DNA from 2 places in the Streptomyces lancefieldiae genome. Region 1 is predicted to be linked to the other one. Evidence: riboswitches for the same ligand, from Rfam matches in the RefSeq annotation. Region 1 holds a riboswitch; the other holds the start of a gene.
What was found. Region 1 has a riboswitch for glycine ahead of gcvP (aminomethyl-transferring glycine dehydrogenase). Riboswitches for the same ligand answer to the same signal wherever they lie in the genome.
Positions count from the first base shown of each region.

Region 2: it holds a riboswitch for glycine, as region 1 does, so the genes downstream of both, gcvT (glycine cleavage system aminomethyltransferase GcvT) here and gcvP (aminomethyl-transferring glycine dehydrogenase) in region 1, are expected to answer to the same signal.

Region 1 covers NZ_JAVRFH010000078.1:6,525-10,480, reverse strand. The annotation lists gene RM812_RS37660 (DNA polymerase IV) at 1-778, shown strand, start outside; gene RM812_RS37655 (PRC-barrel domain-containing protein) at 816-1,193, opposite strand; glycine riboswitch at 1,329-1,424, shown strand; gene gcvP (aminomethyl-transferring glycine dehydrogenase) at 1,601-3,956, shown strand, end outside.
Region 2 covers NZ_JAVRFH010000003.1:33,896-37,851, forward strand. The annotation lists gene glyA (serine hydroxymethyltransferase) at 1-308, opposite strand, end outside; gene gcvH (glycine cleavage system protein GcvH) at 323-700, opposite strand; gene gcvT (glycine cleavage system aminomethyltransferase GcvT) at 826-1,944, opposite strand; glycine riboswitch at 1,985-2,101, opposite strand; glycine riboswitch at 2,102-2,196, opposite strand; gene RM812_RS03895 (AAA family ATPase) at 2,353-3,021, shown strand; gene RM812_RS03900 (enhanced serine sensitivity protein SseB) at 3,097-3,864, shown strand.

The sequences.
Region 1 (3,956 bases):
CCTGTACGCCATGGCCCTGGCCCGTGACGAGCGGCCCGTGGTGGCGGAGCGGGAGACCAAGTCGGTGTCGGTCGAGGACACGTACGACGTGGACATCCACGACCGGGTGCGGGTCGGCTCGGAGGTGCGGAGGCTGGCCGACCGGTGCGTGCGGCGGCTGCGCGGATCGGGGCTGTCCGGGCGGACCATCGTGCTCAAGGTGCGGCGGTACGACTTCTCCACGCTGACGCGCTCCGAGACGCTGCGTGGGCCCACGGACGACCTGGCGGTGGTACGGGAGGCCGCGGCCCGGCTGCTGGACTCGGTGGACACCACGGGCGGCGTGCGGCTGCTCGGGGTCGGCGTCAGCGGGCTCGCCGACTACACGCAGGAGGACCTGTTCGCGCAGGCGGCCGGGGACCGGGCCGGCGAAGTCGCCGAGGAGCCCGACGCCGAGTCCGCCGAGGAGCACCGCCAGGTGCCCGCCGAACGCCGGTGGCCGTCGGGTCACGACGTGCGGCACGCGGAGTACGGGCACGGGTGGGTGCAGGGCAGTGGGCTGGGGCGGGTCACCGTGCGGTTCGAGACGCCGTACTCGGAGAGGGGCCGGGTACGGACCTTTCCGGTGGATGACCCGGACCTGTCGCCGGCGGACCCGCTGCCGCTGGTCCGGCCGGTGCCGCGAAGACCCGAGGACGCCGAGCCCACGGCCGGGGATCCCACGACCGGGGAGGCGGGATCGGCTCCCGGCACCGAGGCGGGCGGCCCGGCGGGCCCGGCGCACCTGGCGACCGGCTGAGGGGCCGTCCGGCGGGATCAGGTCGCGGGACCGTGCGTCAGCTCTCCTCGTTGCCCTTGCCCGCCAGCTTCCCGAAGTCGTGGTCGGGGACCGGGGGAGGGGCGGCCACGTCGAGACCGTAGTGGTCGTAGAGCTGGAGTTCCTGTTCCGGCGAGAGGTGGCGGCCGACGCCGAAGTCGGGGGCCTCCTTGATCAGGGCTCGGTCGAAGGGCACGCGCAGGGTGCCGTCGACCAGCTCGCTGGGCTCCAGCGGTACGAAGGCGTCCCTGCTGAAGAGGCCGGTACGTATGGCCGCCCACTCGGGGACGCCGGTGGCGTCGTCGAGGTAGACCTCGTCGACGGTGCCGATCCGGGTGCCGTTGCGGTCGAACGCCTTGCGGCCGATCAGATTGCGCGGGTCGATGTCAGTACGCACGGGCCCTCCACTTGGTCGCACTGGGGTCGCACACCAGCCGCTGACTCATCCGTAAGTACTACAAAAGAGCAGATATGGCCGGTCGGCCACTCGAACGTCGTGCGGCGACCTCGCTGGTAGGCTGGCAGCGGCTGCTGACCCCGTGCGGGAGAGTCCTCCAGACACCATCGGAGGCGCCGAAGGAGCAAATCCTCCCCGGAATCTCTCAGGCCCACGTACCGCACGGACGAGGTCACTCTGGAAAGCAGGGCGGGTGTCGACGGCTTCCGCTCTCACCGACGGTGAAAGCCGGCAGCTCTCGGGCGGCCCGGTGAAGCTCTCAGGTCGAGATGACAGAGGGGGAGGCCGTCCGGGTACCCGCGCCGTGGTGCCCCTCGCAGGTCGTGTCAGACCAGGAGGCCTCCGCAATGACCGCCCATCGCACGCCGCTCTCCGAGCTCGAACAGGCAACCCCCTTCGAGCAGCGCCACATCGGCCCCGACCCCGAGGCCCGGGCCAAGATGCTCGCGCAGGTCGGCTACGGTTCACTCGACGAACTGACGGCCGCCGCGGTGCCCGACGTGATCAAGAACGCCGACTCGCTGGACCTGCCGGGCGCGCGGTCCGAGGCCGAGGTGCTGGCCGAGCTGCGCTCGCTGGCCGACCGCAACCAGGTCCTCGACTCCATGATCGGCCTCGGCTACTACGGCACCTTCACCCCGCCGGTCATCCTGCGCAACGTCATGGAGAACCCGGCCTGGTACACCGCGTACACGCCGTACCAGCCGGAGATCTCCCAGGGGCGTCTCGAGGCGCTGCTGAACTTCCAGACCATGGTGGCCGACCTCACCGGCCTGCCCACCTCCGGCGCCTCGCTGCTCGACGAGGGCACCGCCGCCGCCGAGGCGATGGCCCTGTCCCGGCGCATGGGCAAGAACAAGAAGGGCCTCTTCCTGGTCGACGCGGACGCCCTGCCGCAGACCATCGCCGTGATCCGGACCCGCGCCGAGCCGACCGGCGTCGAGGTCGTCGTCGCCGACCTGAGCGACGGCATCCCTGCCGAGGTCGCCGAGCGGGAGATCAACGGCATCCTGATCCAGTACCCGGGCGCCTCCGGTGCCGTACGCGACATCAAGCCGGTCATCGACCGGGCGCACGAACTCGGCGCGCTCGTCACCGTCGCCGCCGACCTGCTCGCCCTCACGCTGCTCACCTCGCCCGGCGAGCTGGGCGCGGACATCGCCGTCGGCACCACCCAGCGCTTCGGCGTGCCGATGGGCTTCGGCGGCCCGCACGCCGGCTACATGGCCGTGCACGAGAAGTTCGCGCGCAGCCTGCCCGGCCGCCTGGTGGGCGTCTCCGTGGACGCCGACGGCAACAAGGCCTACCGCCTCGCGCTACAGACCCGTGAGCAGCACATCCGCCGGGAGAAGGCCACCAGCAACATCTGCACCGCGCAGGTGCTGCTCGCCGTCATGGCCGGCATGTACGCCGTGTACCACGGGCCCGAGGGACTGCGGGCCATCGCGCGGCGCACGCACCGGTACGCGTCGGTCACCGCCGCGGGTCTCGCCGCCGGCGGCGTGGAGATCGTGCACGGTTCCTACTTCGACACCGTCACCGCTAGGGTGCCGGGCCGGGCCGCCGAGGTCGTGGGCGCCGCCCGCGAGAACGGCATCAACCTGCGGCTCGTGGACGCCGACCACGTGTCGTTCGCCTGCGACGAGACCACCACGCGCGCCCAGGTGGGCGGGGTGTGGAACGCCTTCGGAGTCGAGGGCGACATCGAGGCGCTGGACGCGGTCACCGAGGAGACGCTGCCCGAGGCGCTGCTGCGCACGGACGGCTTCCTGACCCACCCCGTCTTCCACCGGCACCGGTCCGAGACCGCGATGCTGCGCTACCTGCGCCGCCTCGCCGACCGCGACTACGCGCTGGACCGCGGCATGATCCCGCTGGGCTCCTGCACCATGAAGCTCAACGCGACCACCGAGATGGAGCCGGTCACCTGGTCCGAGTTCGGGCAGCTGCACCCCTTCGCGCCCGCCGAGCAGGCGCAGGGCTACCTCACCCTCATCCGCGAGCTGGAGGAGCGGCTGGCCGAGGTCACCGGGTACGACAAGGTCTCGCTCCAGCCGAACGCCGGGTCGCAGGGCGAGTTCGCCGGCCTGCTCGCGGTACGCGGCTACCACCGGGCCAACGGCGACGAGCAGCGCACGGTCTGCCTCATCCCCTCCTCGGCGCACGGCACCAACGCCGCGAGCGCGGTCATGGCCGGCATGAAGGTCGTCGTCGTCAAGACCGCCGAGGACGGCGAAATCGACGTCGAGGACCTGCGGGCCAAGATCGAGCAGCACCGCGACGAGCTGGCCGTGCTGATGATCACCTACCCCTCCACGCACGGCGTCTTCGAGGAGCACGTCGCCGACATCTGCGCCCGGGTGCACGAGGCCGGCGGCCAGGTCTACGTGGACGGCGCCAACCTCAACGCCCTGGTCGGCCTCGCCAAGCCGGGCCACTTCGGCGGCGACGTCTCGCACCTGAACCTGCACAAGACCTTCTGCATCCCGCACGGCGGCGGCGGTCCCGGCGTCGGCCCGGTGGCCGTACGGTCGCACCTGGCGCCGTACCTGCCCAACCACCCGCTGCAGCCCGCGGCCGGCCCGCAGACGGGCGTCGGGCCGATCTCGGCGGCGCCGTGGGGCTCGGCCGGCATCCTGCCGATCTCGTGGTCGTACGTCCGCCTGATGGGCGGCGAGGGGCTCAAGCGGGCCACGCAGGTGG
Region 2 (3,956 bases), on a different contig from region 1:
GCGTTGGCCTGGGCACCCGAGTGCGGCTGCACGTTGGCGTGCTCGGCGCCGAAGAGCGCCTTCACGCGGTCGATGGCGATCTGCTCGATCACGTCGACGTGCTCGCAGCCGCCGTAGTAGCGGCGGCCGGGGTAGCCCTCGGCGTACTTGTTGGTGAGGACCGAGCCCTGCGCCTCCATGACCGCGACCGGGGCGAAGTTCTCCGAGGCGATCATCTCGAGGGTGGACTGCTGGCGGTCCAGCTCGGCGTCGACGGCGGCGGCGACGTCGGGGTCGAGCTCGTGCAGGGGGGTGTTCAGAAGCGACATGCGTCCGTGACTCCTCAGGCGCCGGCGAATGCGGTGTACTCGGCGGCGGAGAGCAGGTCGCCCGGCTCCTCGCCCACCCGCACCTTGAACAGCCAGCCGCCCTCGAAGGGCGCGGAGTTCACCAGCGACGGGTCGTTGACGACGTCCTCGTTGACCTCGGTGACCTCGCCGGAGACGGGGGAGTACAGGTCGGAGACCGACTTGGTCGACTCCAGTTCGCCGCAGGTCTCGCCCGCGGACACGGTGGCGCCGACCTCGGGGAGCTGGACGAAGACGACGTCACCGAGCGCGTTGGCCGCGTGCTCCGTGATGCCGACCGTCGAGACGCCGTCCTCGGCGTCCGACAGCCACTCGTGCTCCTTGCTGTAGCGCAGCTGCTGGGGGTTGCTCATGGCCTGGATTCTCCTGTACGCGCGAGAGTGCTGGTGAACGGGGGGAGAGGAACGGGGGACTGCTGAAACCGCTGGTGACGGCGAGGAGGCGCGCGGAACGGCAGGCGCTCCGCGACGCCCGGTGCCTACTTCTGGCGCTTGTAGAACGGCAGGGCCACGACCTCGTACGGCTCGTGGGTGCCCCGGATGTCCACGCCGACCCCCGGCGTGCCCACGGCCGCGTGCGCCGCGTCGACGTACGCCATGGCGATCGGCTTGCCCAGCGTCGGGGACGGCGCGCCGGAGGTGACCTCGCCGACCACCTCGCCGCCGGCGACGACCGCGTACCCGGCGCGCGGGACCCGGCGGCCCTCGGCGACCAGGCCGACCAGGACACGGGGCGGGTTCGCCTCGGCCCGGGAAGCGGCCTCCTGGAGGGCGGCCCGCCCCACGAAGTCGCCCTCCTTCTCGAACTTCACCACCCGGCCGAGCCCGGCGTCGAAGGGCGTCAGCCCGGTCGTCAGCTCGTGCCCGTACAGCGGCATGCCGGCCTCCAGGCGGAGCGTGTCCCGGCAGGACAGACCGCACGGGACCAGCCCGACGCCCTCGCCCGCCCGGGTCAGCGCCTGCCACAGCTCCACGGCGTGCTCGGGCCTCACGAACAGCTCGAAGCCGTCCTCGCCGGTGTAACCGGTGCGCGCGACGAGCGCCGGGACGCCGGCCACGGTGCCGGGCAGGCCCGCGTAGTACTTCAGGCCGTCCAGGTCGGCGTCGGTGAGGCTCCTGAGGATCCCGGGGGACTCGGGGCCCTGCACGGCGAGCAGCGCGTAGGCGTCGCGGTCGTCGCGGACCTCGGCGTCGAAGCCTGCGGCGCGCTCGGTCAGCGCGTCGAGCACGACCTGGGCGTTGGAGGCGTTGGCGACGACCATGTACTCGGCCTCGCCCAGCCGGTAGACGATCAGGTCGTCCAGGATGCCGCCGTCCTCGCGGCAGATCATGGTGTAGCGGGCCCGGCCCGGCTTCACGCTCCCGATGTTGCCGACCAGCGCGTGGTCGAGCAGGGCCGCGGCCTGCGGGCCGGTGACCGTGATCTCACCCATGTGCGAGAGGTCGAAGAGACCGGCCCGGGTGCGCACGGCCACGTGCTCGTCGCGTTCGGAGCCGTAGCGCAGGGGCATGTCCCAGCCGGCGAAGTCGGTCATCGTCGCGCCCAGCGCGCGGTGCGTGGCATCCAGCGCGGTACGGCGGAGTTCTGTACTGCTCATCGGTCGGTCGTCTCCCAGGGAACAGGACGGGCGAGGGCGGTCCTCCCCATCTGTCATCGGAACCTGAGAGGTTCGCCACGACCACCGGAGTACGGCGGTCGGGACTTGCACCTTGGGTGGGGCAGCCGTCGAGCGGCGGCCCGCTTTTCAGATGTGCCTCGCCCGCGCGGTAACGGGGCCTGAGAGATTCAAGGGAGGGACTTGCTCCTTCGGCGCCCCGACGACAGCCGGGGACTCTCCCGCGCGGATTCAAACGGCCGGTATGCAGTTGGCGCCGCCACAGTAGCACCGCCGTTGTGACCGGCCTGTGGCAGTAAGCGCACCAAAACACGAGACCCGCGTATTACCTTCTCTTTACACTCGACGGGGATGGGAACTCGTGAACCGCCCCAGGGGAGGACGATCACGGTGAACAGGACCACGGCGTACGCCACCACCTCGGGTCTCGCGCTGCCCAAGCAGCCCGTCGTCCCGGCACCGGAAGCATGCGCCGCACCGACCGCACCCGTCGTTCGCGACCTGCGGGACCGGGACGGCCGCAGCCCGCACGCCCTGCTCTTCGGCCCCCGCGACGTGGTGGTGATCACCGGCCTGCCCGGCAGCGGCAAGTCCACGCTGATGAAGCGGACCGTGCGCGGCCCGCGCATCGACTCCCAGGACACCCGGGACCGCTGGGACCGCCGCATGCCGCGCTTCCTGCCGTACGCGCTCTACCGCCCCCTCGTCCGCCTCGCCCACTACGCCGGACTGCGCCGCGCCCTGCGCTCCGGCGAGGGCGTCGTCGTGCACGACTGCGGCACCCAGGCCTGGGTGCGCGCCTGGCTGGCCCGCGAGGCCCGCCGCCGCGACGGCACCCTGCACCTGCTGCTGCTCGACGTCGACCCCGGCGAGGCCCTGGCCGGCCAGCGCGAGCGCGGCCGGGGCGTCTCCCGGTACGCGTTCCTGCGGCACCGCTCGGCCAACACCCGACTGCTGCGCTCCGTCGCCGAGGGCACGCTGCCCGGTGGCTGCGTCTCGGCGATCCTCCTGGACCGGGCGGCGGCGGACACGCTGCGCCGGATCGCCTTCACGGGGTGACGGTGCGTAGGGCCGCGGGGCCGAACGGGTTAGCCTGTCCAGCCACAGCAGTGGCACCAGGCAGGCGGTAGGCAGATGGACTTCCCGGCACAGGCGCACCCCCACCCGCACGGCGGATGGCCCGGCAACGAGCTGGAGGAGGTGCTGTCCGCCTCCCTGGGCGTGCCGGGCGCCGGCGGCCGGATCGTCGAGGTGCTCGGCCGCAGCTTCCTGTGGATACCGCTGCCGAACGGCGGCGGCCCGCACAGCGGCCCCCTCGACCTGCCCTCGCTGGAGATCGACGGCCAGGCCTACGTGCCGGTCTTCAGCTCCGAGGAACAGCTCCGCCAGGTCACCGGCCCCCACATGGCGTACACCGTCGCCCCCGCCGCGGAGTTCGCCCGCGGCCTGCCCCCGCAGATCGGCATCGCCGTGAACCCCGACGGCGTGGTCGGCATCCCGCTGCCGCCGCCGGCCGTGGCCGAGCTGTGCCGGACCGGCCGCACCCCGCTGGACGGGCCCGCCTCCGGCGGCCGGGTCCGCCTCTTCGAGCCGGACTGGCAGGACGACCCGGTGGACTTCCTGGCCGCGGCCTCCGCCGAGTTCGCCGCCGTCGGCGTGGTCCGCACCGCCCGTCGCTGCCTCGCCGCCGTCGAGACCGCCGACCCGGCCCTGTTCGTCGGCGTCGAACTCACCCACTGGGAGGGCGACGCCCGCGCCCTGCCCCTGGACGCCCTGGGCCGGGCCCTCGCCAAGGCCCCCCTGGAATGCCAGGTCAACCTGGTCCTCCTGGAGGCGGCCCAGGACCCGGTCTGCGACTGGATGCGGGCGAACGTCCGCCCGTTCTACGACCGGGACTTGTAAGCACCGGGTGGGGAAACGTCCCCGAGGGGCGCGGGGCTGTGACATGTGCGGCTCCGCCGCGCGGGGGCGCGGGACGACAGCACCCCGCGCTC